2 linked regions of the Kitasatospora fiedleri genome follow. The protein of the gene in region 1 interacts with the protein of each later gene in a pairwise test. Links are inferred from orthologs where the notes say so. Each region holds a gene or a part of one and is shown in the gene's direction. Other genes may lie near its edges. The genes, in order: QMQ26_RS03495 and QMQ26_RS09495.

Evidence for each region.
Region 2: the proteins of QMQ26_RS03495 (region 1) and QMQ26_RS09495 interact in binary tests that used the Escherichia coli proteins (3 or more experiments, as listed by UniProt). The link is inferred for Kitasatospora fiedleri from one-to-one orthologs.

What each region holds. Positions count from the first base shown.
Region 1 is NZ_OX419519.1:672,913-688,430, forward strand. The notes cover bases 5,774-8,720. They hold QMQ26_RS03495 (isochorismatase family protein), read left to right. Parts: upstream 5,774-6,890; coding sequence 6,891-7,550; downstream 7,551-8,720. Other genes in these bases: QMQ26_RS03500 (ABC transporter ATP-binding protein), read left to right, coding at 7,547-8,341. Also shown: QMQ26_RS03465 (hypothetical protein), read right to left, coding at 1-465; QMQ26_RS03475 (2,3-dihydro-2,3-dihydroxybenzoate dehydrogenase), read left to right, coding at 2,645-3,520; QMQ26_RS03480 (isochorismate synthase), read left to right, coding at 3,734-4,948; QMQ26_RS03485 (hypothetical protein), read left to right, coding at 4,945-5,250; QMQ26_RS03510 (amidohydrolase family protein), read left to right, coding at 8,894-9,793; QMQ26_RS03515 (alpha/beta hydrolase), read left to right, coding at 9,845-10,666; QMQ26_RS03525 (FecCD family ABC transporter permease), read right to left, coding at 11,836-12,888; QMQ26_RS03530 (siderophore-interacting protein), read right to left, coding at 12,885-13,718; QMQ26_RS03535 (ABC transporter ATP-binding protein), read right to left, coding at 13,819-14,844; QMQ26_RS03540 (ABC transporter transmembrane domain-containing protein), read right to left, coding at 14,922-15,518. UniProt on the Escherichia coli protein: Involved in the biosynthesis of the siderophore enterobactin (enterochelin), which is a macrocyclic trimeric lactone of N-(2,3-dihydroxybenzoyl)-serine.
Region 2 is NZ_OX419519.1:2,006,455-2,021,912, forward strand. What follows is about bases 6,489-9,375. They hold QMQ26_RS09495 (PaaI family thioesterase), read left to right. Parts: upstream 6,489-7,649; coding sequence 7,650-8,102; downstream 8,103-9,375. Other genes in these bases: polA (DNA polymerase I), read right to left, coding at 6,489-7,443; QMQ26_RS09500 (branched-chain amino acid ABC transporter substrate-binding protein), read left to right, coding at 9,167-9,375. In the rest of the region: rpsA (30S ribosomal protein S1), read right to left, coding at 1-23; QMQ26_RS09475 (class I SAM-dependent methyltransferase), read left to right, coding at 452-1,390; QMQ26_RS09480 (ATP-dependent RNA helicase), read left to right, coding at 1,396-4,029; more of polA, read right to left, coding at 4,756-6,488; more of QMQ26_RS09500, read left to right, coding at 9,376-10,402; QMQ26_RS09505 (branched-chain amino acid ABC transporter permease), read left to right, coding at 10,487-11,416; QMQ26_RS09510 (branched-chain amino acid ABC transporter permease), read left to right, coding at 11,422-13,371; QMQ26_RS09515 (ABC transporter ATP-binding protein), read left to right, coding at 13,368-14,219; QMQ26_RS09525 (ANTAR domain-containing response regulator), read right to left, coding at 15,020-15,458. UniProt on the Escherichia coli protein: Required for optimal enterobactin synthesis. Acts as a proofreading enzyme that prevents EntB misacylation by hydrolyzing the thioester bound existing between EntB and wrongly charged molecules.

The sequences.
Region 1 (15,518 bases):
GCCCGCGACGTTGACGGTGAGGTTGCTGAGCGAGCGCCAGAAGTTGGTGGTGGCGTAGCACTGCGACTGGTCGCCGCCGACGCACTGGTTGTACACGTTGACGGAGCCGTTGATCACCACGTCGCCGGGGTTGCGGCCGAGGCCGGCCACGCTCTCGTAGAAGCCGACCGGGAAGACCAGCGGGTCGGCGGCGGTGCCGTAGGTGCCGGGCTTGAACAGGACCGCGTAGCGCTGGGGGCCGAACTCGTTGCCGGCCTGGGCCTGGGCGAGGGCGTTCAGCCGGTCCTGGATCTGGGCCTTGGGCATGCTCGGGTCGAGCACGATCGCGTTCTCGCCGAGGCTGCCGCCGCCGGGCGGCACGGGGGCCGCGGCGGCCTGGGTGGTGGGGGCGACGAGGGCCGCGACCAGGGCGGTCGCGGCGGCGGCCGCGAGGCCGTATCTGCGGTACCGGGGAGCTCGGTTCATGGGGGTGCACACCCGTCTGGTGGGTTCCGGGGAGGACGGCCGGGACCGGACGGCTCGCTGACGGCACGTCAGCTCTCGAACCGGCCCGCTTACTTCACGCCGAGATTTAACGTCTGAGAAAAGAGGGGCGTCAAGACCTGTGACGTGCCCGGTCCGGCCGGGCACGGCGGAGGGCCGGACCCCGGGCGGGGTCCGGCCCTCGGTGCGGCGCCGGTCAGCGCCGGTCAGCGCCGGTCAGCGCCGGTGGGCGGTGGTCGGCGGCCCCGGTCGGCGGTCGGTGGCGGCGGGGGCTCAGCCGGCCAGGATCGCCGCCGCCAGCTCACGCATCTCGACCTTGCGGACCTTGCCGGTGACCGTCATCGGGAACTCGTCGACCACGTGTACGTAGCGCGGGACCTTGAAGTGGGCCAGCCGTCCGGTGCAGAATGCGCGCACCGCCTCGGCCGTGAGCGGCGGCGCGCCCTCGCGCATCCGCACCCAGGCCATCAGCTCCTCGCCGTACTTGGCGTCGGGCACCCCGATCACCTGGACGTCGAGCACGTCCGGGTGGGTGTACAGGAACTCCTCGATCTCGCGCGGGTACACGTTCTCGCCGCCGCGGATCACCATGTCCTTGATCCGGCCGGTGATGGAGAGGTACCCCTCCGCGTCCATCACCGCCAGGTCGCCGGTGTGCATCCAGCCGTCGGCGTCGACCGCCTCGGCGGTCCGCTCCGGCTCGGCCCAGTAGCCGAGCATCACCGAGTAGCCGCGGGTGCACAGTTCGCCGGGCTCGCCGCGCGGGACGGTGCGGCCGGTGTCCGGGTCGACCACCTTGACCTCCAGGTGCGGCCCGACCCGGCCGACGGTGGAGACCCGGCGCTCGACCGAGTCGTCGACCCGGGTCTGGGTGGAGACCGGGGAGGTCTCCGTCATGCCGTAGCAGATCGACACCTCGGTCATGCCCATCCGGTCCATCACGCCCTTCATCACCTCGGTCGGGCACGGGGCGCCCGCCATGATGCCGGTGCGCAGGCTGGACAGGTCGTACCCGTCGAAGCCCGGGTCGGCCAGCTCGGCGATGAACATGGTCGGCACCCGTACAGCGAGGTGCACCGCTCGGCGGCCACCGCGGCGAGCGTGGCGGCGGCGTCGAAGGCCGGGGCCGGGATCACCGTGCAGGCGCCGTGCGAGGTGGCGGCGAGGTTGCCCATCACCATGCCGAAGCAGTGGTAGAAGGGGACCGGGAGGCAGATCCGGTCCCGCTCGGTGTAGTGGCACAGCTCGCCGACGAAGTAGCCGTTGTTCAGGATGTTGCGGTGCGAGAGCGTCGCGCCCTTGGGGAAGCCGGTGGTGCCCGAGGTGTACTGGATGTTGATCGGGTCGTCGGCGCTCAACTCCCGCTCGATCGCCTCCAGTTCGGCCCGGTCGCCGGCCCGCCCGGCGGCCAGCAGGTCCGGCCAGTCCGGGCCGTCCAGCAGCACCACCGCGGCCAGCTCCGGACAGCGCGGGCGCACCTCGGCGATCATGCCCGCGTAGTCGGAGGTCCGGAACCGCTCGGCGGCCACCAGCAGCCGCACCCCCGCCTGCACCAGCACGTACTCCACCTCGTGCGCGCGGTACGCCGGGTTGATCGTCACCAGGATCGCGCCGAGCCGGGCGGTGGCGTACTGGGTGAGCGTCCACTCGGCCCGGTTCGGCGCCCAGATGCCCACCCGGTCGCCCCGGCCCACGCCCCGCGCGCGCAGCCCGAGCGCCACCGCGTCCACGTCGGCGGCGAACTCGGCGTACGTCCAGCGCCGGCCGGTGGCGCACTCGACCAGCGCCTCCCGCTCCGGGAAGGCCCGCACCGCCCGGTCGAGGTCGGCCCCGATGGTGTCGCCGAGCAGCGGCACCGCGGACGGGCCGGAGGAGTGGCTGAGCGGGAGCGGATCGCGCGACAAGGGGGCCTCCTGGGCGGGGTGTACCGACGGGTACCCATGCTGCGCAGCCGGAGGCCGCTTGACCAGCCCCTTCCCGGGATTCGGTCCGGCGCCCGGTCCGCGAGCGCGCGGTCGGCGGGGGCGGGGGTGACGGGGGGTCAGTCCGGCGTCGGGGCAGGGTGGTCGCGGGGCAGCTCAGGAAGCATGATTAGGCTAACCTAACCTAAGTGGGTCGGGGTCCTCCGATCCGCCGCATCCGTACACCCGGGAGCACCCCCATGCCGTTCACCACCCGCATACCCGCACCCGCCACCGCGGCCACCGGCACCGGCCCCGAGCCCGGCGCCGCCCTCGGTGCCGGGGACAGCTTCGAGGGGCGGGTCGCGCTGGTCACCGGCGCCGCCCAGGGCATCGGCGCGGCCGTGGCCGCCCTGCTCGCCGCGCGCGGCGCCCGGGTGGTCGGCTGCGACCTGCGCGGCGGCGACGGCGGTGAGAGCGGCGGTGACGGCGGTGCGGACGGTGGCGGCCCGGCGACCGGCCCGGGCGCCGTCCAGCGGCTGGACGTCACCGACGGGGCCGCCGTCGAGGCGCTGGTGGAACGCGTGGAGCGCGAGGTCGGCCCGGTGGACGTGCTGGTGAACGTCGCGGGCGTGCTGCACGTGGCGCCCGCGCTGGAACTCACCGACGCCGACTGGCAGCACTCCTTCGACGTCAACACCACCGGCGTCTTCCACACCTGCCGCGCCGTCGGGCGCCGGATGGCCGAGCGCGGCCGGGGCAGCATCGTCACCGTCGGCTCCAACGCCGCCGGCGTCCCGCGCACCGGCATGGCCGCGTACGCCGCGTCCAAGGCCGCCACCACCATGTACGTCCGCTGCCTGGGCCTGGAGCTCGCCGCCGCCGGGGTGCGCTGCAACCTGGTCTCCCCCGGCTCCACCGACACCGCCATGCAGCGCTCGCTGTGGACCGACCCCGACGCCGAACGCCGCGTCCTGGAGGGCGATCCGGGCAGCTACCGGGTCGGCATCCCGCTCGGCCGGATCGCCGATCCCGAGGACGTCGCCGAGGCCGTCGCCTTCCTGGCCGGCGACCGCGCCCGGCACATCACCATGCACGACCTGTACGTCGACGGCGGCGCGACGCTGCGGGCCTGACCCGCCCGGCGCGTCCGACGCCTCCGGCCCGCCCGACGCGGCGCGCCCCGGCCCGGCCGGCGGGCTCCGCGGGTCCGTGCGGCGGTCCTCCCGCGACCGCCCCGGGCCGCTCCGCCACGTCCCGCCCCGAACTCCCCTTCTCGTCCCCCTCCGCCATCCTCCCGCCCTCGCAGTGCCGGCGCGCGCCCCGCGTCGGCGGAACGGAGCAGCAGCATGACCACGGCCTCCGAGCTCCGGCCGCCCGCCACCAGTACCGCCTCCGGCGGCGCCGGTCCGCTACCCGGCGACCTGCCCGGCAGCGACCTGCTGGCCGCGTACCGTCCCGGACCGGACCGGGCCCTGCTCGCCACGCCCACCCGCACCCTGCTCGCCGAGGGCGTGCACCGCACGGTCGACGACCCGGCGGCGGCCGGGCGGGTGCTCGCCGAGGCCCGGCCCGACGGCGGGGAGCGGCTGCTGATCGGCGCGATCCCGTTCGACCCGGCCGCGCCCGCCCGGCTGTTCGTCCCCGACCGGGTCCGCCGGGCCGGGCCGGTACCGCCGCCGTCCGGGGTGCCGCTGGCCACCGACCGCACCGGCGAAGGGCGTTGGCACAGCCGCCCGGTGCCGGAACCGGACGGGTACCGGGCGGCGGTCGCGGAGGCCGTGCGCCGGCTGGCCGGCGACTCGCCGCTGGAGAAGGTGGTGCTGGCCCGCACCCTGGAGCTGACCGCGCCCGGCGGGAGCGACCTGGCCGCGATGGCGGCCCGGCTGGTGCACCGCGACCCGCACGGCTACACCTTCGCGGTGCCGGCCGGCGGCACCGCCACCCTGATCGGCGCCAGCCCCGAGCTGCTGGTGTCGCGGCGCGGCACCCGGGTGGTCTCCAACCCGCTGGCCGGTTCGGCCGCCCGCAGCGCCGACCCGGTGGAGGACCGGCGGCGCGCCGAGGCGCTGCTGGAGTCCGCCAAGGACCTCGCCGAGCACGCCTTCGTGGTCGACGCGGTCCGCGCCGCGCTCGCCCCGTTCTGCACCGAGCTGGTCGCGCCGGAGCGGCCGTCCCTGCTGCGCACCGCCGCGATGTGGCACCTGTCCTCCACCGTCACCGGCGTCCTGCGCGAACCCGCCACCAGCGCGCTGGAGTTGGCCCTCGCCCTGCACCCGACCCCGGCGGTCTGCGGCACCCCCACCGCGCACGCCCGGGCCGCGATCGGCGAACTGGAGCCCTTCGACCGGGGCCTGTACACGGGCGTGGTCGGCTGGGGCGACGCCTCCGGCGACGGCGAGTGGGTGGTCACCCTGCGCTGCGCCGAGGCCGACGGCGACCGGCTGCGCCTGTTCGCGGGCGCGGGCGTGGTCGCCGCCTCCGACCCGGAGCTCGAACTCGCCGAGACCGCCGCCAAGTTCCGCACCTTCCTGCACGCGGTGGGCCTGGCGGACACCCGATGAGCCCCCACCCCGACGAGGCCGTCACCCGCCGCTGGAACGGCCGCCTGCTGGACGCCGGACTGCGCCAGCACGACACCGCGCCCGAGACCGGCGCCCGGGCCGGCGCCGAGACCCGCACCGCCGCCGGAGCCGGAGTTCACGCCGGGGCCGGGGCCGAGGCCGGGGCCGGGGCCGACGTCCAGACCGGGACGACCCGCACCGCCGCCGGGTCGGGTGCCGGAGCCGACGCCGGGCCCGGTACCGTCGCGGCGGCCGATTCCCTGCCCATCCAGTCGAGTTGCCCGCCGGAGGACGTCCGATGACCCTGTACCCGCCCGAGGCCGCCGCCCGTCACCGTGCCGCCGGGTACTGGACCGGTGAGCTGCTGGACGCGATGATCCGGCGGCACGCCGCCGCGACGCCGGAGCGGGTCGCGGTCACCGACCGGGAGCGGCGGTGGAGTTACGCCGAGCTGGACGCCCGGGCGGACCGGCTGGCGGCCGGACTGGCGGCCCGCGGGCTGCGCCGGGGTGACCGGGTGGTGCTGCAACTGCCGAACGTGGCGGAGTTCTTCGAGGTGTTCTTCGGCGCGCTGCGGGCCGGGGTGGTGCCGGTGATGGCGCTGCCCGCGCACCGGCGCTCCGAGATCGGGTACTTCTGCGAGTTCGCCGAGGCCCGGGCGCTGTTCGTGCCCGACCGCCACGAGGGCTTCGACCACCGGGAGCTGGCGGCCGAGGTGCGGGCGGCGGTGCCGCAGCCGCTGGAGGTGTTCGTGGTGGGCGAGCCGGGGCCGTTCTCCCCGCTGGCCGAGCTGCGGGCCCCGCGGACGCGCCGCTGCCCGCCCCGCCGGACTCCGGCGACCTGGCCTTCCTCCAGCTGTCCGGCGGCTCGACCGGCCTGCCGAAGCTGATCCCGCGCTGCCACGACGACTACCTGTACAGCGTCCGGGCGTCCGCCGGGATCTGCGGGCTCTCGGCGGAGTCGGTGTACCTGTGCGCGCTCCCGGCGGCGCACAACTTCCCGCTGTCCTCCCCCGGCACGCTCGGCACCTTCTTCGCGGGCGGCCGGGTGGTGCTGGCCCCCGACCCGAGCCCGGCCACCGCGCTCGGCCTGATCGCCCGCGAGCGGGTCACGCTGACCGGCGTGGTGCCGCCGCTCGCGCTGGCCTGGGCGGGCGCCGCCGAGGCCGCCGGGCCGGACGGGCCGGACCTGTCCAGCCTGGAGCTGCTCCAGGTCGGCGGGGCCAAGCTCAGCGAGGAGGCCGCGCGCCGGCTCGGACCGGCGCTCGGCTGCCGCCTCCAGCAGGTGTTCGGGATGGCGGAGGGCCTGGTCAACTACACCCGTCCCGAGGACGACGAGCACACCGTGCTGACCACCCAGGGCCGTCCGATCTCCCCGGACGACGAGGTCCGGGTGGTCGACGACGAGGACCGCGACCTGCCCGACGGCACCGCCGGCCACCTGCTCACCCGCGGCCCGTACACCATCCGCGGCTACTGGCGGGCCCCGGAGCACAACGCCCGCTCGTTCACCGCCGACGGCTTCTACCGGACCGGCGACATCGTCCGCCGCACCGCCACCGGGCACCTGGTGGTGGAGGGCCGGGCCAAGGACCAGATCAACCGGGGCGGCGAGAAGGTCGCCGCCGAGGAGGTGGAGAACGTGCTGCTGGCGCACCCGGCGGTGCACGACGCGTCGGTGGTGGCCGAGCCCGACGAGTTCCTCGGCGAGCGGTCCTGCGCGTACGTGATCCTCCGGCCGGGCGCCGAGCGGCCCCGGCCGGTCGAGCTGAAGTCGTTCGTGCGGGCCGCCGGGCTGGCCGGGTACAAGGTGCCGGACCGGGTCGAGTTCGTCGCGGCCTTCCCGTCCACCGGCATCGGCAAGGTCAGCAAGAAGGACCTGCGCGCCCACCAGAACTGACCGTCCGCCGGACGCGTCAGGCCCGTCAGAGAGGACCCTCCCCGTGGCGCTTCCCGCCATCGCCCCCTACGAGCTGCCCACCGAGCTGCCGCCGAGCCGCGTCCCGTGGCGGGTCGACCCGGCCCGGGCCGCCGTCCTGGTGCACGACCTCCAGCACTACTTCCTGGGGGCCTTCCCGGCCGCCGGGCCGCCGCTGGAGCCCGTGCTGGCCCACACCGCGCGCATCCTGGCCGCCGCCCGGGCGGCCGGGCTGCCGGTGTTCTACTCGCACCAGCGCGGCGGCCAGACGCCCGAACAGCGCGGCCTGCAACTGGACTTCTGGGGCCCCGGCCTGCCCGCCGACGAGCACGCCCAGGCGATGCCCGCCGCGGTCGCGCCCGAGCCCGGCGACCGGCTGGTGCTGAAGTGGAAGTACAGCGCGTTCGTCCGCACCGACCTGGCCGAGCAGTTGGCCGAGCTGGGCCGCGACCAGCTGGTCATCGTCGGCGTGTACGCCCACATCGGGGTGCAGATGACCGCCGCCGACGCCTGGCAGCGCGACCTCCAGGCGTTCGTGGTCGCCGACGCCGTCGCGGACTTCTCCGCCGAGCAGCACCGCGAGGCGCTGCGCTGGACGGCCGGGAAGTGCGCCGTCGTCCTGGACACCGCGCGGTTGCTGGCCCAGGTGGCGGCGGCGGAGCCGGCCCCGGAGGGGGTGTCGTGACGCTCCCCGCCGCCCGGCTGCTGGCCGCCGGGGTCACCCTCCGGTACGGCGACCGGCCGGTCGCCGCCGACCTGACGGTGGGCGTCCCGGACGGCTCGTTCACCGTGATCGTCGGGCCGAACGCCTGCGGCAAGTCCACCCTGCTGCGGGCCTTCGCCCGGCTGCTGCGGCCGACCGCCGGGCAGGTGCTGCTCGACGGCGAGCGGATCGCGACCCTGCCGGCCCGGCAGCTGGCCCGCCGGATGGGCCTGCTGCCGCAGAGCTCGACCGCGCCCGAGGGCATCACCGTCGCCGACCTGGTCGCCCGCGGGCGCTACCCGCACCAGGGGCTGCTGCGCCAGTGGTCGCCCGAGGACCGGCGGATCGTCTGCGACGCGATGACCGCCACCAACGTCGAGGCGCTCGCCGACCGCTTCGTCGACGAGCTGTCCGGCGGGCAGCGCCAGCGGGTCTGGCTGGCCATGGCGATCGCCCAGCAGACCCCGCTGCTGCTGCTCGACGAACCCACCACCTTCCTCGACATCGCGCACCAGGTCGAGGTCCTCGACCTGTGCGCCCGGCTGCGCCGCGAGCAGGGCCGCACCCTGGTCGCCGTGCTGCACGACCTCAACCAGGCCGCCCGGTACGCCACCCACCTGATCGCGCTGCGCGACGGCGCGGTGGTCGCCGAGGGGCCGCCCGGCGAGATCGTCACCGCCGACCTGGTCCGGCGGGTGTTCGACCTGCCCTGCCAGGTCGTCCCCGACCCGCAGACCGGCACCCCGCTGGTCGTCCCGCTCGCGCCGCGATGACCGCCGCCGCCCTCTCCGCCGTCGCGGTGCGCACCGACTTCCGCGACGCCCGCGCCCTGTACGAGCTGTCGCTGCCGTTCATCCGCTCCGGGGCGCTGCGCGCCCGCACCCCCGCCGACTACCGGCACGCCGCGGACACCTTCCTGGTCGTCCGCGGTGCCGCCGCCCCGGACGCCTGCGCCGCGCTGCGCGTGCTCGACCCCGACCCCGGCCACCCGCCCACCGGCGTGCTGCACAACCTCTGCGTGCGCGCCGACCGGCAGGGCCTGGGGCTGGGCAGCCTGCTGATCACCGCCGTCCTGGCGCACGCCCGCCGCACCGCGCTGACCGCCGTGGTCACCGCCACCACCGGCGACGGCACGGTCTTCCGGCACCACGGCTTCGCCGAGATCCCCGCCTCCGCCGCGCCCCCGTCCTGGTCGGCCGCGCTCGACCCGCCCGCGGCTCCCGGGTCTACCGCCGCCTGCTCTGACCCCGCGCCACCGGTCCGGGCCCGGGGCGCGTACGGTCGGAGCGGTGTCCCGCGGACGCGGCGGGCGGAGAGGAGTCCCGATGGGTCCGGCGCGGACGGGGTGCGACCCGGAGGCCGCCGAGGTGCGGCGGTTCTGGGGCGGGTTGGGGCTGCCCGGGCTGATCGACGTGCACACGCACTTCATGCCGGAGCGGGTGCTGCGGAAGGTCTGGGCGTACTTCGACGCCAACGGGCCGCTGATCGGCGCCCGCGGCTGGCCGATCACCTACCGCCGCGCGGAGGACGAACGCACCGCGCTGCTGCGGGAGTTCGGGGTCCGGGCGTTCACCTCGCTGCTGTACCCGCACAAGCCGGGCATGGCGGGCTGGCTGAACGGCTGGGCGGCGGAGTTCGCGGGGCGGACGCCCGACTGCCTGCACACCGCGACGCTGTACCCGGAGCCGGGCGTGGCGGGGTACGTCCGGGAGGCGCTGGAGGCCGGGGCGCGGGTGTTCAAGGCGCACGTGCAGGTCGGCGGCTACGATCCGGCCGACGCGCGGCTGGACGCCGCGTGGGGCCTGCTGGCGGAGGCCGGCACGCCGGTGGTGATCCACTGCGGTTCGGGCCCGGCGCCCGGCGCGCACACCGGGCCGGAGCCGGTCGCCCGGGTGCTGGCCCGGCACCCCCGGCTGACCCTGGTGGTCGCCCACCTGGGCATGCCCGAGTACCGGGAGTTCCTCGACCTGGCCGACCGCCACGCGCGCGTCCACCTGGACACCACCATGGCGTTCACCGACTTCACCGAGGACCTGATGCCCTTCCCCCGCGAGCTGCTCCCCCGCCTCGCGGACCGCGGCGACCGCGTCCTGCTCGGCACCGACTTCCCCAACATCCCCTACCCGTACCTGCACCAGCTCCGCGCCCTGGAGCGCCTCGGCCTGGGCGCCGGCTGGCTGCGCGCGGTCTGCCACGACAACGCGGCCCGGCTGTTCGGCCGGTGAGACGGCGGCCGGGCCGGGAATGAACGGCGGGCGGGGGTGCTGCGGGCCGGTATGGATCTTTCGCTGCCGCCCGTCGCCCCCGTCCCCTCGCCGTCCGGGGGCCTGACCCGGCACGGCGTCAGTTACGCGCTGCGCACCGGCTTCCGGCCGCTGCTGCTGGACCTGCACGTGCCGGCCGGGGCGGGGCCGTTCCCGGTGGTGGTGTGGCTGCACGGCGGCGCGTTCCGGGCCGGCGACCGCCGCTACCTGCCGGACACGGTGCGGCCCGGCGCGGTGTTCGAGACGCTGGTGGCGGCGGGCGTCGCGGTCGCGACGGTCGACTACCGGCTCTCCGGCGAGGCCGTCTTCCCGGCCCAGCTGGATGACGTGACGGCCGCGTTGGGCTACCTGCGGTCGTACGCCGGGGAGTTGGGGCTGGACGTCGACCGGCTCGGGGTGTGGGGCGAGTCCGCGGGGGCGACGCTGGGGGCGCTGGCGGCGCTCACCACGGACGCGGTGGCGGCCGCGGTCTGCTGGTACCCGCCCACCGACCTGGCCGCCCTCGGCCACGACGGGCCGGACTCCCCGATCACCCAGCTGCTGGGCGGCCCGGCCGCCGAGCTGCCGGAGGCGGCCGCACTGGCCAGCCCGGCCCGACGGGTCGCGCCGGGCGCCCCGCCGTTCCTGCTGGTGCACGGGGTGCGGGACGAACAGGTGCCGTTCGCCCAGTCCGAGGTGCTGCACGGGCGGCTGCGCGCGGCGGGCGCCCGCTCGGTGCTGGTGCCGGTCGAGGGCGCCGGGCACTGCTTCGCCGGGTACCCGGACGTGCCCGGCCTGGTCGCGCAGGCGGTGGCGTTCCTGTCCCGCGAGCTGGCCGCCCGCCCCGCGGGCTGAGCGGGCGCGGGGCGGTCCGGGGCGGTCCGGGGCGGGGTCGGCGCGAGACGGGCGGTGGCGGTGCCGGCGCGAGACGGGCGGTGGCGGCTCAGGCGGTGCGCCGCCACTGACGGACGATCAGCCAGAGCAGGTAGCCGCCGCCGACCACGCCGGTCAGCACGCCGACCGGCAGCTGGGTGGGGGCCAACAGCCGCTGCGCGGCCAGGTCGGAGAGGGCCAGCAGCAGGGCGCCCAGCAGGGCCGAGCCGAGCAGGTTGGGGCCGGTGGCGCGGGTGAGGCGGCGGACGGCCTGCGGGGCCATCAGCGCGACGAACGGGACCGGCCCGGCGGCGGCGGTCGCCGCGGCGGTGAGCGCGACGCCGACCAGCACCAGCCAGACCTGTACGGCCTCGGTGCGCACGCCCAGCGAGGCGGCCGTGTCGTCGCCCATCTCCAGCATCCGCAGCGGGCGGCCGAGCAGCACCGCGGCGGGCAGCAGGACCAACAGGGCGAGCGCCATCGGCGTGCAGTGCTCCCAGCCGCGGGCGTTGAGGCTGCCGGTGAGCCAGACCGCGGCGCTCTGGGCGTCGCTGAACGAGGCCCGGGCGATCAGGTAGGCGTTGAGCGAGGCGAGCAGCGAGGAGACGCCGATGCCGACCAGGACCAGCCGGTAGCCCTGGGTGCCGCCGCGCCGGGCCAGCAGGTAGACCAGCAGCGAGGTGGCCAGCCCGCCGACCACCGCCCCGCCGGCGACGGTGGCCGCGCCGCCGCCGATCAGCAGGATGACGACGAGCGCGCCGGTCGCCGAGCCGACGGTGAAGCCGATGACGTCGGGGCTGCCCAGCGGGTTGCGGGCCAGGGTCTGGAAGAGCGACCGGCGAGCCCGAGCGCCGCGCCGACCAGCAGCGCGGTGAGCAGCCGGGGCAGCCGCACCTCCATGACGATGTAGCGGTCGGCGCGCCGGCCGCCGCCGCCGAGGATGTCGAGCACGTCCCGGACCGGCAGCGGGTAGTCGCCGGCGGTGAGGGTCCACGCGGCGGTGCCGAGCAGGGCGAGCAGCAGCAGGCCGGCCACCAGGGTGGCGCGCGGGTGCCAGCGCAGCGAGCGCCCGCCGGGCAGCGGCAGCGACCGGATCGGCAGCGGGCGGGCCGGGGGCGTGGCGGGCGGGGCGTCGATGACGGGGGTGGGGTTCACAGGCGGGCGATCCTCCGGCCGCGCACCAGCGCGATGAAGAGCGGGGCGCCGAGGAAGGCGGTGACCACGCCGACCTGGAGTTCGGCGGGGCGGAGCAGGAGCCGGCCGAGGATGTCGGAGGCGAGCAGCAGGACGGGGGCGAGGGCCGCCGAGAGCAGCATGATCCAGCGCTGGTCGGGGCCGCAGAGGCGGCGGGCCAGGTGCGGGACGGCGAGGCCGACGAAGGCGATCGGGCCGACGGCGGCGGTGGCGGCGCCGCACAGCAGGGTGATGGCGAGCAGGCTGAGGGCGCGGGTGCGGCCGGGGTGGGCGCCGAGGGCGTGGCCGGTGTCGTCGCCGAGGGCGAGCGCGTTGAGCGGGCGGCCGAGCAGCAGCGCGAGCACCCCGCCGACCAGCAGGAACGGCAGCACCTGGCCGACGGCGGCGGAGTCGACGCCGGCGAAGGTGCCGATCTGCCAGTAGCGGAAGCGGTTGAGGGTGAGCGGGTCGAGCAGCACCAGGGCGTTGACGAAGGCGGTGAGCACGGCGGTGACGGCGGTGCCGGCCAGCGCGAGCCGGGCGGGGGTGGCGGAGGCCCGGCCGCTGCCGCCGAGGAGTTGCACGACGAACGCGGCGACGGCGGCGCCGAGCAGCGCGAACCAGACGAAGGCGTGGAAGGTGCGCAGGTCGAACAGGGCGGTGCCGGCGGCGACGGCGGCCGCGGCGCCGCCGTTGATGCCGAGCAGGCCGGGGTCGGCGAGCGGGTTGCGGGTGAGGGCCTGCATCATCGCGCCGGAGATGCCGAGCGCCGCGCCGACGGTGACGCCGAGCAGGGTGCGCGGGATGCGCGAGTGGTGGACGACGATCCAGTCCTCGCCGGTCGGGTCGCGGTGCAGCAGGACGTGCAGCACCTGCCCGGGGGCGATGGCGCGGGCGCCGACGCCCAGCGAGAGGACGGCCAGGACGGCGAGCAGGGCGAGGGCGCCGAACAGCCAGGCGGTGCGGCGGGCGGCGGTGGTGGCGGCGCGGCGGGGCTTGGCGACCGGCCGGGCGGAGACGTGCGTGCTCATGCGTGCGGGGTGTGCTCGTCCTCGTGGTGGTCGTGGTTGGCGGTGCCGCGCTTCCAGTAGCCGTCGACGTCGACCTGGTCGCGGCCGAGGCCGCGTTCGTTGCGCAGGTGGCGGCGGATCGGACGGAGCGTGTGGGCCTCGCCGGCGATCCAGGCGAAGCCCATGCCGGGCGGCAGTTCGGCGGCGCGCACGGCGCGTTCGAGGTGGTCGGTGGTGCCGGGGGCGGCGGCGCCGCGGTGCAGCCAGACGACGGTGGCGTCGGCGGTGGTGGCGAGGTGCTGCTCGTCCTCGGGGCCGGGGACCTCGGCGAAGGCGAGCACCTTGACGCCGGCGGGCAGCATCTCCAGCCAGCGGGCGAGCGCGGGCAGCGCGGTCTCGTCGGCGCCGAGCAGGTACCAGTCGTGGACGAAGTCGATCTCCTCGGAGCCGCGCGGCCCGAACACGCCGAGCTTCATGCCGGGCCGGGCGGCGGCGGCCCAGCCGGAGCCGACGCCGGTGCCGTGCAGCACCATGTCGATGTCGAGTTCGCGGGCCTCGCGCCGGTACTGGCGGATCGTGTAGTCCCGGGTGATGGGCTCCACGGGGGCGTCCATCCAGGTGTCGTTCTCGACCACGGGTTCGGTCGGCAGGTCGTGGCCGGGCGCGGCGAAGCAGAGCTTGACGTGGTCGGTGGGGGCCTGTTCGCAGAAGCCGTCGAGGGCGTCGCCGGCGAAGGTGACCCTGACCGTGCCGGGGGTGATCCGCTGGACCCGCTTGACGTCCAGCAGGCGGTACTTGAGCGGGTGGCGGACGATCCGCATCCGCGGGGGCACGGTCGTGGTGGTGGTCATCGGTCAGCCCATTCGATCGGTGGTGGCCGGGGTGCCGCGCGCCGCCGCACCCGTGCCCCCGGCGGGGGCGGGGTGCGGCGGCGACAGCGTGCGCCTGCGCTTAGGCTAGCCTAACCTTCTCCTCGCCGGAAGGGTGACCCGCCCCCGCCGCCGCGTCCGCTGACAGCTGGTCAGCGACCACCCGCCCGGCGTCCAGCCGGACCACCCGGGGCAGCCGGGCGATGGTGGCCGGGCGGTGCGCGATGACGATCAGCGTGCAGTCGGCGCGCAGCTCGTCCAGGGCGTGCTCCAGCCGGGCGGCGGTGACCGGGTCGATGTCCGCGGTGGCCTCGTCCAGCACCAGCACCGCCGGGTCGGCCAGCACCGCGCGCACCACGCCGAGGATCTGCCGCTCCCCCGCCGACAGCCGGGCGCCGCGCTGCCCGACCTCGGCGTCCGGGCCGCCCAGGCCGTCCAGCCACTGCGTCAGGCCGAGCCGCTCCACCGCCCGTTCGATCGCCGCCCGGTCGGGCTCGCCGCGCACCAGCGCCAGGTTCTCCGCGACGGTGCCGGTGACCAGCCGCACCTCCTGCGGGACGAGCACGATCCGGCGGCGCAGCTGCCGCTCGGGCAGCTCGGCCAGCGGGGCGCCGGCGAAGGTCACCCGGCCCGCGTCGGGGGCGTACAGGCCGCACAGCAGCTTGGAGAGCGTGGTCTTGCCGGAGCCGGTCTCGCCGACCACGCCGGTCCGGCTGCCGGGCGGGAACGCCAGGGTGACGCCGTGCAGGTCGGGGCCGTCCGCGCGGTAGCCGAAGTCGACGCCCTCGCAGCGCAGTTCGCCGCGCTCGGGCAGGCCGTCGACCTCCTCGGAGGGCGCGGCGGCGGTGGTCGCGGAGAGCAGGTCGAGCAGCCGGGCCAGGCCGGTGCGGGCGGTGGCGACCTCGCCGACCAGCTGCGAGAGGTCGGTGAACGAGTCGAACAGGTTGCGGCTGGCCACCACGAACACCACCACGGTGGTGACGCCGATCGCGTCCCGGGTGACCAGCCAGCCGCCGACGGCGAGCAGGGCGACCAGCGCCAGGCCCTCGATCAGGCTGACCAGGTCGATCCGGTTCTCCACCCGCAGCGCCCGCCGGGCCGCCCGCACCGCGTGCCGGTTCTCCCGGTCGAAGCGCCGGGTCCAGCCGGTCAGGCCGCGCGAGGTCTGGAGCGCCTCGCGGGCGGTCAGCGTCTCGGTGAAGGTGGCCGCGACGGTGGCCTCGGCGCTCGCCTTGCCGCCGAACGCCGCCGCCGCGTCGCGCTGGAACCAGCGGTCACCAGCAGGGTGGGCGGCAGGAACACCACTAGCTGGACCAGCAGCAACTGCCAGGAGTACCCGGCCAGTACGGCCAGCGTGAAGCCGAGGGTGGCCAGCGCGGAGACCAGGTTGCGCAGGTGCAGCCGGACGAACGCGGCCAGCGCGGCCACCTCGCCGGTGGCGCGGCGCAGCAGGTCGCCGCTGCGGTGGGTCTCCAGGAAGCGCAGCGGCGCGGTGGCCAGGTTCTCCACCGCCTGCTCGCGCAGGGTGCGCACCACGTCCTCGCCGCTGCGGATCAGCAGCAGCTCGCCGACCCGGGCCAGCACCAGTTGGACGGCGGCGAGCCCGGTGAGCAGGGCGACGGCCAGGCCGAGCCCGCCCCGGTCCTTGTGGAACAGCGCGCCGGTGGCTAGGCCCACCAGCGGGGCGACCGCCACCAGCGCGGCGGAGTCGGCGAGTCCGACGCCGAGCGCGACGGCGAGCCGGACCCGGTGCGGGCGGAGGTAGGGCAGGGCGCGGCGCAG
Region 2 (15,458 bases), 1.3 Mb from region 1 along the record:
GAGGTGTCGGTGGGGCTCGTCATTAGGAAAAGGGCTCCGGTACGGACATGAAGTCGTAGGTAATGCCACGCGGGGGCCCTGATCGCTCCCACCGAAAGCCGTACAGGCCAGAGAACGGCCCACCGAAAGGACTCCCGCAGTAACAGGATTCCCGGCGTCCGTCTGACGACCGTGGGGTCTTCGACAGATGCGAGCGCGACCTGCTCCGTCCGAGGCGCGCAGGCCCGCAGCGCAACTTGTAGCATACGGGGACACCCCGGCACGGTCAACGCCGAAGCCGACGAGACCGGTAGAGCCCGGGACGGATCAGGCCATATCCTCCAACAGCGCTTCTCACCGCGCCTGGAACACCGGCCCTACCCCGGATGCCACCGCCCGATCCGGCCCCCGTACGGGGCCGGCTCCGCAGCAGCAGCGCTTCCGCAAGCCCACAGCCTACGTGACGGATTCCATGACCCACTCCACCGCCCCCGGCCCCGACGAGCCCCGCGACGACGAGCCCGGCGGGTACGACCCGTCCGCGTACGACGTGCCCTCCGCGCCCCGGGGGGAGGCGCGGGAGGACGGACCGGACGAGGAGGACGGCGACGAGGCGCTGCGGCGGGAGGCCGGGGAGCGCGAGTCGAGCCGGGCCAGCCGGCACTGGTGGGACCGGAACGCGGACGACTACCAGGACGAGCACGGCGAGTTCCTCGGGGACGACCGGTTCACCTGGTGCCCGGAGGGGGTGGACGAGGCCGAGGTGCGGCTGCTCGGCGAGCCCGCCGCGCTCGAGGGCGCGGACGTGCTGGAGATCGGCTCCGGCGCCGCGCAGTGCTCGCGCTGGCTGGCCGCCCGGGGGGCCCGGCCGGTCGCGCTGGACATCTCCTACCGGCAGTTGCAGCACTCCCGCCGGATCGACCTGGGCCGCGGGCTGGCGCCCGTCGCGGTGGTGCAGGCGGACGCGGCGGTGCTGCCGTTCGCGGACGGCTCGTTCGACCACGCGTGCTCGGCGTACGGCGCGGTGCCGTTCAGCGCGGACACCGCGCGGCTGATGCGCGAGGTGCACCGGGTGCTGCGGCCGGGCGGGCGGTGGGTGTTCTCGGTGACCCACCCGATCCGCTGGGCGTTCCCGGACGAGCCCGGGGTGGAGGGGCTGACCGCCACCTCCTCGTACTTCGACCGCACCCCGTACGTCGAGCAGGACGAGCAGGGCACCGCCACCTACGTCGAGCACCACCGGACGCTCGGCGACCGGGTCCGCGAGCTGGTCGCGGCCGGGTTCACCCTGCTGGACCTGGTCGAGCCGGAGTGGCCCGAGGAGTTGGCGCAGGAGTGGGGCGGCTGGAGCCCGCTGCGCGGCCGGCACATCCCCGGCACGGCGATCTTCGTCGCCCGGCGGAACGGCTGAGCGCGGTGCGCCCCGGGGGGCTCGAACTGCCGGTCCGCACCGCCCTGCCCGCCCTCGCCCGGGCCCTGGACGAGTCCGGCGCGGCCGTGCTGTCCGCGCCGCCCGGCACCGGCAAGACCACGCTGGTGCCGCTCGCCCTGGCCGGCCTGCTCGACCCGGACGGGCCGCCGCGCCGGGTGCTGGTCGCCGAACCGCGCCGGCTCGCGGTCCGGGCGGCGGCCCGGCGGATGGCCTGGCTGCTGGACGAACCGGTCGGCCGGACGGTCGGGTTCACCGTGCGCGGCGAGCGCCGGGTCGGACCCGGCACCCGGGTCGAGGTGGTCACCACCGGCGTCCTGCTGCAACGCCTCCAGCGCGACCCCGAACTGCCCGGCGTGGACGCGGTGGTGCTCGACGAGTGCCACGAACGCCACCTGGACGCCGACACCGCGCTCGCCTTCCTGCTGGACGTCCGGGCCGCGCTGCGCCCCGAACTGCGCCTGCTGCTGGCCTCCGCCACCGCCGACACCGACGCCTGGGCCGAACTGCTGGGCGGCGCCCCGGTGGTGGCCGCCGAGGGCGTCGCGCACCCGGTGGCGACGGTGTGGGCCCCGCCGCCGACCGCGGTCCGCCCGCCGCACGGGACGCGGGTCGACCCGGCGCTGCTGTTGCACGTCGCGGCGACGGTGCGCCGGGCGCTGGCCGAACGGGACGGCGACGTGCTGTGCTTCCTGCCGGGGGTCGGCGAGATCGCCCGGGTGGCCGGGCAGTTGGCCGCCGAGGACGTCGAGGTGCTGCCGCTGCACGGGCAGGCGCCGCAGGCCGTGCAGGACGCCGCGCTCGGCCCCGGCGGGCGGCGGCGGGTGGTGCTGGCCACCTCGGTCGCCGAGTCCTCGCTGACCGTGCCCGGCGTGCGGGTCGTGGTCGACTCCGGACTGACCCGGGAGCCGCGCACCGACCACGCCCGCGGCCTGTCCGGGCTGGTCACCGTCCGCACCTCGCTGGCCGCCGCCCGGCAGCGGGCCGGCCGCGCCGGCCGGGAGGCCCCGGGCACCGTGTACCGCTGCTGGGCGGAGGCCGAGGACGCCCGCGCCGCCCGCTTCCCCACCCCCGAGATCGCGCTCGCCGACCTCACCTCCTTCGCCCTCCAGGCCGCCTGCTGGGGCGACCCGGACGCCACCGGCCTCACCCTCCCCGACCCGCCGCCCGCCGGCGCGATGGCCGCCGCCCGCGACGTCCTGCGCGCCCTCGCCGCCGTCGACCCCGCCGGCCGCCCCACCGACCGCGGCCGCGCCATCGCCCGCACCGGCCTGCACCCCCGCCTCGCCCGCGCCCTGCTCGACGGCGCCCCCGCGGTCGGCCCGCGCCGCGCCGCCGAACTCGTCGCCCTCCTCTCCGAGGAACCCCCGCGCGCCCTCGGCGACGACCTCGCCGAGATCCACCGCACCGTCCGCCGCTCCACCGACCCGTACGCCCGCCGCTGGAAGGACGAGACCCGCCGCCTCGAACACGCCCTGACGGACCCGTCCGCGCAGCCCGCCGAGCGCGGGGCGGCGGGACGGCCGGGCCCGGACGGCACGACGGAACGACCGGTCGGGAAAGGCGCGACAGCCGCCGACAGCCCCGGGGTGCGCGCCGACCGGGGGGCCGCCGGCTCCGGGCTGTCGGACGGTGCCGCCGCCGGGCTGGTGGTCGGGCTGGCCTACCCGGAGCGGGTGGCGCGGGCCCGGGAGGGCGGGGAGGGGGCGTACCTGATGGCCTCCGGGACGGCCGCCCAACTACCCGCCGGGACGCGGCTGCCGGCCGGCGGCTGGCTGGCCGTCGCGGTCGCCGACCGGCCTGCCGGGTCGCCCTCCGCGCGGGTGCTGCGGGCCGTGGCGGTGGACGAGGCGACCGCCCGGCGGGCGGCCGGGCCGCTGTTGGCGGCCCGCGAGGAGGTGCGCTGGTCGGTCCGGCAGCGGGAGGTGGCGTCCCGCCGGGTGGAGTCCCTGGGCGCGATCGAGCTGGCCGCCGCACCGCTCACCGCGCCCGACCCGGCGCTGCTGCGGGCCGCGCTGCTGGACGGGCTCGAACGGGAGGGCGTCTCCGCGCTGCTGCGCTGGCCGCCCGCCGCGAGCGGGCTGCGCGAACGGCTCGCCTTCCTGCACCGGGCGATCGGCGACCCGTGGCCGGACGTCGCGGACGCCGCGCTGCTGGCCGCCGCCGAGCAGTGGCTGGAACCCGAGCTCTCCCGGGCCCGGCGCCGGGCCGACCTGGAGCGGATCGACACCGCCGCCGCGCTGTCACGCCTGCTGCCCTGGGCGGGCGGGCAGGCCGGACGGCTCGACGAGCTCGCCCCGGAGCGGATCACCGTGCCCACCGGCAGCCGGGTCCGGGTCGACTACGCGAGCGACCCCGAGCGGCCGGTGCTGGCCGTGAAGCTCCAGGAACTGTTCGGCTGGGCCGCCGCCCCGGCCCTGGCCGGCGGGCGCGTCCCGCTCACCGTCCACCTGCTCTCCCCCGCGGGCCGCCCGGCCGCCGTCACCGGCGACCTCGCCGCGTTCTGGCGCACCGGCTACCCCGCCGTCCGCGCCGACCTCCGCGGCCGCTACCCCCGCCACCCCTGGCCCGAGGACCCCACCACGGCGGAACCCACCCGCCGCGCCAACCCGCGCAAGTGACACCCCCGCGAACCCGACCCGCCCGCCCCGCCCGCCCCCGGTCCACCCTCGCGGGGCGCGCACGGGCGGACGGGTGAGCGGGTGGGTGAGCTGGCGGGGCGGGGAAACTACCCCCAGTCCTCCGCCAGGACCGCCATGTCGATGTCGTCGACCCACGCGTCGCCGTACCGCAGCACCTGCCGCCGCACCCCCTCGACCTTGAACCCGGCCTTCTCGTAGGCCCGTTGCCCCGGCCGTTGAAGGCGTAGACGGAGAGTGAGACGCGGTTGAGGCCGATCGCCCGGATCGCGTGGTCGGTGAGGAGGCGGACGGCCTCGGTGCCGAAGCCGCGGTCGCGGCCGTCGGGGCCGAGGGCGATGCGGAGGTTGCAGGCGCGGTTGGGTTCGTCCCACTCGTTGAGGACGATCTCGCCGACGCCGCGGCCGGTGGCGCGGTCGACCACGATCAGGTCGAGGCGGTCGGTCTGCTCGTTGCGGGTGGTGTACCAGTCGACGACGCGGCGCTCCCTCGCCTCGTCCCAGACCGGAGGTTCGGGCGTGTAGGAGTCGGAGGTGTAGCGGAGCACGTCCGGGTCGTTGATCACGGCGCGGAGCATGGGGAGGTCCTCCTCCGGCCGCACGGGCCGCAGGAGGACCTTCTCGCCCACCAGGGTGGGCTTGTCGGCGAAGGTGGTGGTGGCGGGCATCCGGCCAGTCTCGGCGGACCGGCCGGACGCCCGCAACGTGATTAGTGCGCGGCGGTCTCCCAGTTCGCACCGGCGCCGACCGAGACGTCGAGCGGGGCGCGCAGCGGGTACGCGCCGGCCATCTGCTCGCGGACCAGGGCCTCGACCTGCTCGCGCTCGCCGGGGGCGACCTCCAGGACGATCTCGTCGTGCACCTGGAGCAGCATCCGGGTGGCGAGGCCGGCCGCGCGCAGGGCCGCGTCGACCCGGAGCATGGCGATCTTGACGATGTCGGCGGCGGTGCCCTGGATGGGGGCGTTGAGGGCCATCCGCTCGGCCATCTCGCGGCGCTGCCGGTTGTCGCTGGTGAGGTCGGGCAGGTAGCGGCGGCGGCCGAGCAGCGTCTCGGTGTAGCCGACGGCGCGGGCCTCCTCGACCACGTCGTGCAGGTAGTCGCGGACGCCGCCGAAGCGCTCGAAGTAGGTGTCCATCAGGCCTTGGGCCTCGGCGGGCTTGATGCCGAGCTGCTGGGAGAGGCCGTACGCGGACAGGCCGTAGGCGAGGCCGTACGACATGGCCTTGATCTTGCGGCGCATCTCGGCGTCGACGCTCGCCGGGGGGACCGAGAAGACCTGGGAGGCGACGGTGGTGTGCAGGTCCTCGCCGGTGGTGAACGCCTCGATCAGGGCCTCGTCCTCGGAGAGGTGCGCCATGATGCGCAGTTCGATCTGCGAGTAGTCGGCGGTGAGCAGCGTCTCGTAGCCCTCGCCGACCACGAAGGCGCGGCGGATGGCGCGGCCCTCCTCGGTGCGGACCGGGATGTTCTGCAGGTTCGGGTCCTGCGAGGAGAGGCGGCCGGTGGCGGCGACCATCTGGTTGAAGGTGGTGTGGATGCGGCCCTGCGGGGAGACGGTCTTGAGCAGGCCCTCGACGGTGGTGCGGAGCTTGGCCTGGTCCCGGTGGCGGAGCAGGATGACCGGGAGTTCGTTGGTGGTCTGGGTGGCGAGCCAGGTGAGGGCGTCGGCGTCGGTGGTCCAGCCGGTCTTGATCTTCTTGGTCTTCGGCAGGCCGAGGTCGCCGAACAGGACCTCCTGGAGCTGCTTGGGCGAGCCGAGGTTGAACTCGCGGCCGGCGGCGGCGTGCGCCTCCTCGACGCAGCGCTGGATCTCGGCGGCGAACTGGGTCTCCAGGCCCTGGAGCCAGGCGCGGTCGGCGGCGATGCCGTGGCGTTCCATCCGGGCCAGGAGTTCGGCGATCGGCAGTTCCATGTCGTGGAACAGCTCGACCGCGCCGACCTCGGCGAGCCGGGTGTCGAACAGCTCGGCGAGGTCGTGGACGGCGCGGGCCCGGGTCATCAGGGACTGGGCGCCGGCCGTCGGGTCGGGCTCGTCGGCGTCGAAGCTGAGCTGGCCGGTCTCGGCCTGGGCGGCGGCGGGGGCGAGCGAGCGGCCCAGGTACTCCTCGGCGAGGACGTCGAGGGTGAAGGTGCGGCGGCCGGGCTTCTCCAGGTAGGCGGCGAGCGCGGTGTCGGCGGTGACGCCGGCGAACCGCCAGCCCTGCTCGGCGAAGGCCCGCATGACCTGCTTGGCGATGTGCAGGGCCTTGGGGCGCTCGGGGTCGGCGAGCCAGGCGGTGAAGGCGCGGTCGTCGTCCTCGCCGAGCGCGGCGGGGTCGAACCAGGCGGCGGCGGTGCCGGTGGCGAGGGCGATCTGCTCGACCCCGCCGGTGCCCAGCGCCCAGCTGTAGTCGGCGGCGAGGGCGGTGCGGGCGTCCGCGCCGGTGTGCTCCTCCAGCCAGGCGGCGAGCGCGCCGGGGACGGTCAGCAGGTCGCCGTCGACGGCGGGGCCGGCCGGGACCTCGACGGCGGCGGCGCTCTCGGCGCCGGCCGGGTCGATGCCGGCCACCCGGTCGCGGAAGTTGGGGTTGCGGAACTCCAGCGCCTCCATCAGCCGGGCGACCTCGTCCTTGTCGAACGGGGCGCGGGCCAGCTCGGGGACGCCGAGCGGCAGTTCGACGTCCCGCACCAGTTCGGTGAGGAAGCGGTTGCGCTTGACGGAGTCGAGGTGCTCGCGGAGCTTCTCGCCGATCTTGCCCTTGACCTCGTCGGCCCGGTTGACCAGTTCCTCGAAGGAGCCGAACTGGTTGACCCACTTTGCGGCGGTCTTCTCGCCGACGCCGGGGATGCCGGGCAGGTTGTCGGACGGGTCGCCGCGCAGGGCGGCCAGGTCCGGGTACTGGTCGGGGCGGACGCCGTACTTCTCGGCGACCTTCTCGGGGGTGTAGCGCGTCAACTCGGAGACGCCCTTGGTGGGGTACAGCACGGTGACGTGCTCGTTGACGAGCTGGAGGGAGTCCCGGTCGCCGGTGACGATCAGCACCTCGAAGCCCTCGGCCGCGGCGGCGGTGGCCAGGGTGGCGATGACGTCGTCGGCCTCGAAGCCCTCGGCGGTGACCCGGGGCACCCGCATGGCGTCGAGCAGTTCGCCGATCAGCGGGACCTGGCTGCGGAACTCGTCCGGCGTGGCCGCGCGGTTGGCCTTGTACTCGGGGAACTCGGCGGACCGGAAGGTCTGCCGGGACAGGTCGAAGGCCACCGCCAGGTGGGTGGGCCGCTCGTCGCGGACGGTGTTGGCCAGCATCGAGGCGAAGCCGTAGACGGCGTTGGTGTGCTGGCCGGTGGCGGTGGAGAAGTTCTCCACCGGCAGGGCGAAGAAGGCCCGGTAGGCCATCGAATGCCCGTCCAGCAGCATCAGCCGGGGCCGTTCGGCCGCCTTCTTGCCCGCACCCTGTGTCGCCACGTCACGTCCCGTCCTGCCGGTTGCACTGCCTCCCCGATCCTAGAGGTCGGTGCGGACATCTCCGGCGCGGCGCGGAGCACCTCCCTACCCACGGGTAGACAGTCGTACGATCCGTACGATCGACGCGCAACGAAGCGAACCCCGGAAGCAGGAGCACCATGACCGACGCGGCGCCCGTACTGAAAGTGCCCCAGGACGTGCTGGACCACTTCGCCAAGCTGGGGGTGAGCGCGGAGACCTTCTCCGGCGGGCACCTGGGCGAGAAGCTGGGCATCACCATCGTGGAGGCGTCCCCGGACCGGGTGGTCGGGACGATGCCGGTGGAGGGCAACCAGCAGCCGTACGGGCTGCTGCACGGCGGGGCGTCGGCGGCGCTGGCCGAGACGCTGGGCTCGATCGGCGCGATGCTGCACGCCGGCCCGGGCCGCTACGCGGTGGGCGTGGACCTGAACGCGACGCACCACCGGTCGGCGACCTCGGGCCTGGTGACGGGCGTGGCGACGGCGGTGTTCAAGGGCCGCACCGCCGCGACGTACGAGATCGCGGTGACGGACGACACCGGCCGCCGGATCACCTCCTGCCGGCTGACCTGCATGCTGCGCGACCTCTGACGGCACACCGCAGAGCACCGCCCCGCGCGCGCCCCCTCGGAGTTTGGCCGGTCCCCGCCAGGGGCAACCTCGGCTGGACGAGGGGGCGCCGCCATGTCCGGAGAGCGCGAACTGCCGAGCGGGCCAGGGGGGTTCCTCGGTCCGGTCGAGCCGGGCGAGGGCACCTGGACGCCGCTCGTGCTGCGCCCGGAGCCGCCGCCCGAGCGTCCGCCGCGCCTGCTGAGCAGACGTCAGAAGTGCGCGCTGGCAAGTTTGTTGCTGCTGTTGGCGCTGGGACTGACGATCCGGCACGCGGTGAACTACCCTGGGCGGGCGTCGGGTTCGCCCCCACCGGGGCAACTCCCGCCGTCCCCCTCCCAGTCGACCAGGTTCGAGTACGACGGTCCGGCCCCGGCCGGGTCGGACTCCTTCGCCCTGCGGCTGGCGGTGCGCAACACCGGGCCCGTCCCGGTGGACGTGCTGGGGGTGAGCCAGGGGTACCGGGGGCTGACCGTGCGGGTCTCGGGCTGGCTGCCGCGGACGGTACCGCCCGGGGGACGCTCTCGCTGCGGGTGGGGCTGGAGGTCGTGGACTGCTCGGGGGCGTCGGCGGACGCGAGCCTTCCTTTCCTGGATGTAACGCTGCGTAATACGCGCGCAATGGAGACCGTGCGTCAGATCCTGGGGACCCCCTACGCCGGGGACCTTTCCGCGGCGCTGCATTCCGCCTGCGACGTCACCGATTATCGGACGTCCGCGACCACCGCCCAATCTGCGGACAAACCTGTCCGATAATCGGTGAACCCAGGCGTGACCTGCGAGTTGAGGAAGGGGTCCATCCGCTACTCGGGACAGGTCCCGGAATTTCGGGCTCCACCTGGGGTTTTCGACCATGATGTGAGATCAGCCGACGCCGTGGTCATAACAAGAGAATCACAGCCTCACCCGCCCCACTGCCCGAGCAGCCAGCGGCGGTCTAGAGTCACGCCCAGTCACCGCACCGTCCGGTTACCGGGCGGCGCCGTCGCGATTCGGCACCGCCAGCCCTGTGCGCGTGTCCTCCAGATCCCGAAGGAGACCCTCCTCGTGCGAAAGAGCTCACTTCTCATCGTGACCATTGCCGTGTCCGGAGCGCTCACGCTCTCCGCGTGCGGCTCGCGCGGCGGAAAGTCCGACTCCGGCTCGGACAGCGCGAAGGGCGACACCAAGGTCGTCATCGGCGTGGACGCCCCGCTCACCGGCAAGCTGTCCGCCCTGGGCCAGGGCATCAAGAACTCCGTGGACCTGGCCGTCAACAAGGCCAACAAGGACAAGGTCGTCCCGGGCGTCACCTTCGCCATCGAGGCGCTGGACGACCAGGCCAACCCGACCTCGGGCCAGCAGAACGCCACCAAGCTGGTCGGCGAGAAGGACGTCGCCGGCGTGGTCGGCCCGCTGAACTCCAGCGTCTCGCTGACCATGCAGAAGGTCTTCAACGACGCCCACCTGGCCCAGATCTCCCCGGCCAACACCAACCCGCAGCTGAGCCTCGGCCCGGACTGGGGCAGCGGCAAGTTCGCCCGCCCGTACGCCTCGTTCTTCCGCACCGCCACCACCGACGTCGTGCAGGGCAAGTTCGCCGCCCAGTACCTGTTCAACGACGCGAAGAAGACCAAGGTCTATGTCATCGACGACAAGAAGACCTACGGCGCGGGCCTGGCCGCGATCTTCCAGGAGGAGTTCAAGAAGCTCGGCGGCACCGTGGTCGGCACCGACCACGTCAACCCCGACGACAAGGACTTCTCCGCGGTCGCCACCAAGGTCGCCGCCGCCGGCGCCGACTCGGTCTACTACGGCGGCGAGTACCCCGAGGCCGGCCCGCTCTCCGACCAGATCAAGAAGGCCGGCGCCGCCGTCCCGCTGTTCGGCGGCGACGGCATCTACGACGACGAGTACATCAAGCTGTCGAACGGCAACAGCAACGGCGACCTCGCCACCTCGGTGGGCGCCCCGGTCGAGGAGCTCGACTCCGCCAAGACCTTCATCAACGACTACAAGGCCGCCAACTACAAGGACGCGTACGCGGCCTACGGCGGCTACTCCTACGACGCCGCCTGGTCGCTGGTCGAGGCCGTGAAGGCGGTCGTCGCGGCCAACGGCGGCAAGGTGCCCTCCGACCTGCGCCAGAAGGTCATCGACGCGCTCGGCAAGGTCTCCTTCGACGGCGTCACCGGCAAGGTCTCCTTCGACGAGTACGGCGACACCACCAACAAGCAGCTGACCGTCTACACGGTCAAGGACGGCAAGTGGACCGCCGTCAAGAGCGGCACCTACAACGGCTGATCCCCCAGCACCACCCACAGCCGATCGGCGGGGGCGCCACGAGCGCCCCCCGCCTCTCCTTCCCCCCAACCACGGAGGCCTGCGGTGCACGAACTGCCGCAAAACCTGGCCAACGGCCTGATGCTCGGGCTGATGTACGGCCTGATCGCCGTCGGCTACACGATGGTCTACGGCATCGTCCAGCTCATCAACTTCGCCCACGGCGAGGTCTTCATGATCGGCGGCTTCGGCGCGCTGACCGCCTACGCGGCGCTGCCGCAGGGCACCTCGCTCTGGCTGGCCCTGCCGGTCATGATCGTCGGCGGTGTGATCGCCTCCGTGGTCACCGCCACCGCCGCCGAGCGGTTCGCCTACCGGCCGCTGCGCACCGCGCCCCGGCTGGCCCCGCTGATCACCGCGATCGGCCTGTCCATCGCGCTCCAGCAGGTGGTCTGGGCGTTCTACCCGGGCGCCAAGAAGGCCGTCTCCTTCCCGCACTTCAACGGCGCGGCGTTCGACCTCGGCCTCTTCCACATCCAGCGCAACGACCTGTTCCTGCTGATCGCCGCCCCGCTGTGCATGGTCTTCCTGGCCTCGTTCGTCCGGCTGACCCGCACCGGCCGCGCCATGCAGGCCACCGCGCAGGACCCGGACACCGCCAAGCTGATGGGCATCAACACCGACCGGATCATCGTGGTCGCCTTCGCGCTCGGCGCGGCGTTCGCGGCGATCGCCGCCGTGGCGCACGGCCTGCGCTACGGCAACATCGACTTCATGATGGGCTTCATGGCCGGCCTGAAGGCGTTCACCGCGGCCGTCCTCGGCGGCATCGGCAACATCTACGGCGCGATGCTCGGCGGCCTGGTCCTCGGCGTCGCCGAGTCGCTGGCCACCGCGTACATCGAGAACGTCCCCGGCCTGCACCAGCTCGGCGGCGCCGGCTGGGCCAACGTCTGGGCGTTCGTGCTGCTCATCGTCGTGCTGCTGGTCCGGCCCCAGGGCCTGCTCGGCGAGCGCGTCGCGGATCGGGTGTGAGGCAGATGACCACGTCCCACGAGACCACCCCCGTCCTGCCCCTGTCGACCGCCGCGGCCCGCGCCGCCGTGGTGGCGGGCGGCGTCCTGGCCGCGGCCTCCGCGCTGATGTCCTGGACCTGGACCGCCGACTTCCCCGGCGACCTGACCTACTACGGCTCCCCGGCCGGCCTGCAGTGGCTGGCCCTGGTCGGCGGCGTGCTGACCGTCCTGCTGGCGCTGGCCGCCGCGCGGGTGCCCGGGCTGCGCTGGCTGAGCCCCTCCGGCAGCAACAACGGCGTGCTGTTCGCCGCCGTCGGCACCCTCGCGGTGTGCTGGTACGCGGTCATCGCGATCGCGGCGGAGCTCGGCGGCCTGGCCAACCTCGACCCGGGCGGCTGGGTGGCCGGCGTCGGCTCGCTGCTGGCCGTGGCCGGCGCGCTGGGCCTGCCGCTGGACCGCCGCACCACCGTCCGGCGCCCCGCCGAGCGCTGGTGGGCGTACGCGGTGGCCGCCGTCGCCCTGCTGGTGTACTTCGGCCTGGACCAGGGCTGGCTGCTGCACGCGATCCCCGCCGGCGTGCAGCCGATCTTCACCGAGAACACCTGGTTCTTCCTCGCCCTGCCCGGCCTGCTGGCCGTGCTGCGGCTGTGGCTGCTGCTGGACGGCTGGACCCGGATCGGCCGGATCGAGCGCCGGCGGCCCGCCGCCCGCGCCCTGCCGTCCTGGGCGGAGATCCTGGTGATCACCGCGGTGTTCGCGGTGGGCCTGGCCGTCGCCGACTTCGGCATCTCGACCGAGTACGGCGAGCTGTTCATCGGCTTCCTGCTGCTGGTGGCCGCCGCCACCGCCGCGCTGAACGCCTCCGGCGCGGTCGGCCGGCTGGCCGAACTGACCGCCCGGCACCGCGCGGTGACCACCGGGGCGGCGTTCGCCGCGGCCGCCGCGTTCCCGTTCACCCAGGGCAGCGACACCTACGTCCTGATCGGCGTCAACATCCTGATCTTCGCCACCGTGGCGCTCGGCCTGAACGTGGTGGTCGGCCTGGCCGGTCTGCTCGACCTCGGCTACGTGGCCTTCCTCGGTGTCGGCGCGTACGCGGCGGCGCTGGTCTCCGGCTCGCCGTTCTCGGCCTTCCGCGGCGTGCACCTGCCGTTCCCGCTGGCCGCGCTGGTCGGCGCGCTGGCCGCGCTGGTGTTCGGCGTGGTGATCGGCGCCCCGACGCTGCGGCTGCGCGGCGACTACCTGGCGATCGTCACCCTCGGTTTCGGTGAGATCTTCCGGATCGCGATGAACAACCTGGACGGCAGCTCCGGCCCGAGCCTGACCAACGGCCCCAACGGCATCGCCGCGATCCCCGACGTCAACCTGTTCGGCTTCGACTTCGGCCAGCCGCACGACGTCCTCGGCCTGCACCTGGGCAAGTTCGGCAACTACCTGCTGCTGATGCTGGTGGCCACCGCGATCGTGGTGACGGTGTTCGGCCGGGTCGCCAACTCCCGGATCGGCCGGGCCTGGGTGGCGATCCGCGAGGACGAGACGGCGGCCGAGGCGATGGGCATCAACGGCTTCCGGGTGAAGCTGATCGCCTTCGCGCTGGGCGCGACGCTGGCCGGCCTGGCCGGCGCGGTGCAGGCGCACGTGGCGAGCGCCGTCTCGCCCGACCAGTACCAGTTCGCCGGGGCCGTCCCGCCCAACTCGGCGTTCCTGCTGGCCGCGGTGATCCTGGGCGGCATGGGCACCATCAGCGGCCCGCTGGTGGGCGCGGCCCTGCTGTTCCTGATCCCGGCGAAGCTGCAGTTCCTGCAGTCCTACCAGCTGCTGGCCTTCGGCGTGGCGCTGATCCTGCTGATGCGCTTCCGCCCGGAGGGCCTGATCGCCGGCCGCCGGCAGCAGCTGGAGTTCCACGAGGCGGACGCGGAACTGCCCGCGCAGGCCGCCCCGATCGACGACGTACCGACCAAGGCTGGGGCGTGAGCACCGTGACGACCACCGACACCGCTCCCGCCGCCCCGGCGCCCGAGCCGCTCGCCGAACCCGTGCTGGAGGCTTCCGGCGTGGTGATGCGCTTCGGCGGCCTCACCGCCGTGAACGACGTCGACCTGACGGTCCGCCAGGGCGAGATCGTCGGTCTGATCGGCCCGAACGGCGCCGGGAAGACCACCTTCTTCAACTGCCTGACCGGGCTGTACGTCCCGACCGAGGGCACGGTGAAGTACAAGGGCACGGTGCTGCCGCCGAAGCCGCACCTGGTGACCCAGGCGGGCATCGCCCGGACCTTCCAGAACATCCGGCTGTTCTCGAACATGACGGCGCTGGAGAACGTCCTGGTGGGCCGGCACACCCGCACCAAGGAGGGCCTGTTCTCGGCGATCCTGCGCGGCCCGGGCTACCGGCGGGCCGAGGCGGAGAGCCGCGAACGCGCCCGGGAGCTGCTGGAGTTCTGCGGCCTCGGCGCGAAGGCCGACCACCTGGCCCGCAACCTCCCCTACGGCGAGCAGCGCAAGCTGGAGATCGCCCGGGCGCTGGCGTCCGAGCCGGGCGTGCTGCTGCTGGACGAGCCGACGGCGGGCATGAACCCGCAGGAGACCCGGGCCGCCGAGGAACTGGTCTTCGCCATCCGGGACCTGGGCATCGCCGTGCTGGTGATCGAGCACGACATGAAGTTCATCTTCAACCTGTGCGACCGCACCGCCGTACTGGTGCAGGGCCGGAAGATCGTCGAGGGCGACCGGGAGACCGTCCAGAACGACGAGCGGGTCGTCACCGCGTACCTGGGCGCCCCGCTCGAAGGAACCACCGCAGCTCAGGAGGACGGCCAGTGACCGCTCTGCTGGAGGTCGAGGACCTCCGTGTCGCCTACGGCAAGATCGAGGCCGTCAAGGGCATCTCGTTCACGGTCGCGGAGGGCGAGGTCACCACCCTGATCGGCACCAACGGCGCCGGCAAGACCACCACCCTGCGCACCCTGTCCGGGCTGCTGCGGCCGACCTCGGGCAAGGTCCTGTTCCAGGGCGCGGCGATCGACACCGTGCCCGCGCACCGGATCGTCGCGCTCGGCCTGGCGCACTCCCCCGAGGGCCGGCACATCTTCCCCGGATGACCATCGAGGAGAACCTGCTGCTCGGCGCGTTCCTGCGCCGGGACGCGGCGGGCATCGCCGAGGACGTGGAGCGGGCCTGCACGCTCTTCCCGATCCTGGCCGAGCGCCGCAAGCAGGCCGCGGGCACCCTCTCCGGCGGCGAGCAGCAGATGCTGGCGATGGGGCGGGCGCTGATGTCCCGGCCCAAGCTGCTGATGCTGGACGAGCCGTCGATGGGCCTGTCGCCGCTGATGATGCAGAAGATCATGGCGACCATCGTGGAGCTGAAGGCCGCGGGCACCACCATCCTGCTGGTGGAGCAGAACGCGCAGGCCGCCCTCTCGCTCTCGGACCGGGCGTACGTGATGACCACCGGCCGGATCACCCTGTCGGGCACCGGCGCGGAGCTGCTGCACGACGAGTCGGTGCGCCGCCAGTACCTGGGCGAGGACTGACCCTCCGCACGCGCCGGTGCCCCCACCCCTCGACGGGGGCGGGGGCACCGGCGCGTGCGCGCGGGGGCGGGCTCGGCCCCCGGCGGCCTCAGCCCTCGGCGGCCTCGGTCTTCTTGCGGTCCTGGGCGGCGCCCTCCTCGATCACGGCCTCGGCGACGGCGGCCATGGTCATCCGGCGGTCCATCGAGGTCTTCTGGATCCAGCGGAACGCGGCGGGCTCGTTGAGGCCGAACTTGGTCTGCAGCACGCTCTTGGCGCGGTCGACCAGCTTGCGGGTCTCCAGCCGCTGCGAGAGGTCCGCGATCTCCTGCTCCAGGGTGCGCATCTCGGTGTAGCGGGAGACCGCCATCTCGATGGCCGGGACGAGGTCGCTCTTGCTGAACGGCTTGACGATGTACGCCATCGCGCCGGCGTCGCGGGCCCGGTCGACCAGCTCGCGCTGGGAGAACGCGGTGAGCATCAGCACCGGGGCCAGGTGCTGCTCGTGGATGCGCTCGGCGGCCGAGAGGCCGTCCAGGACGGGCATC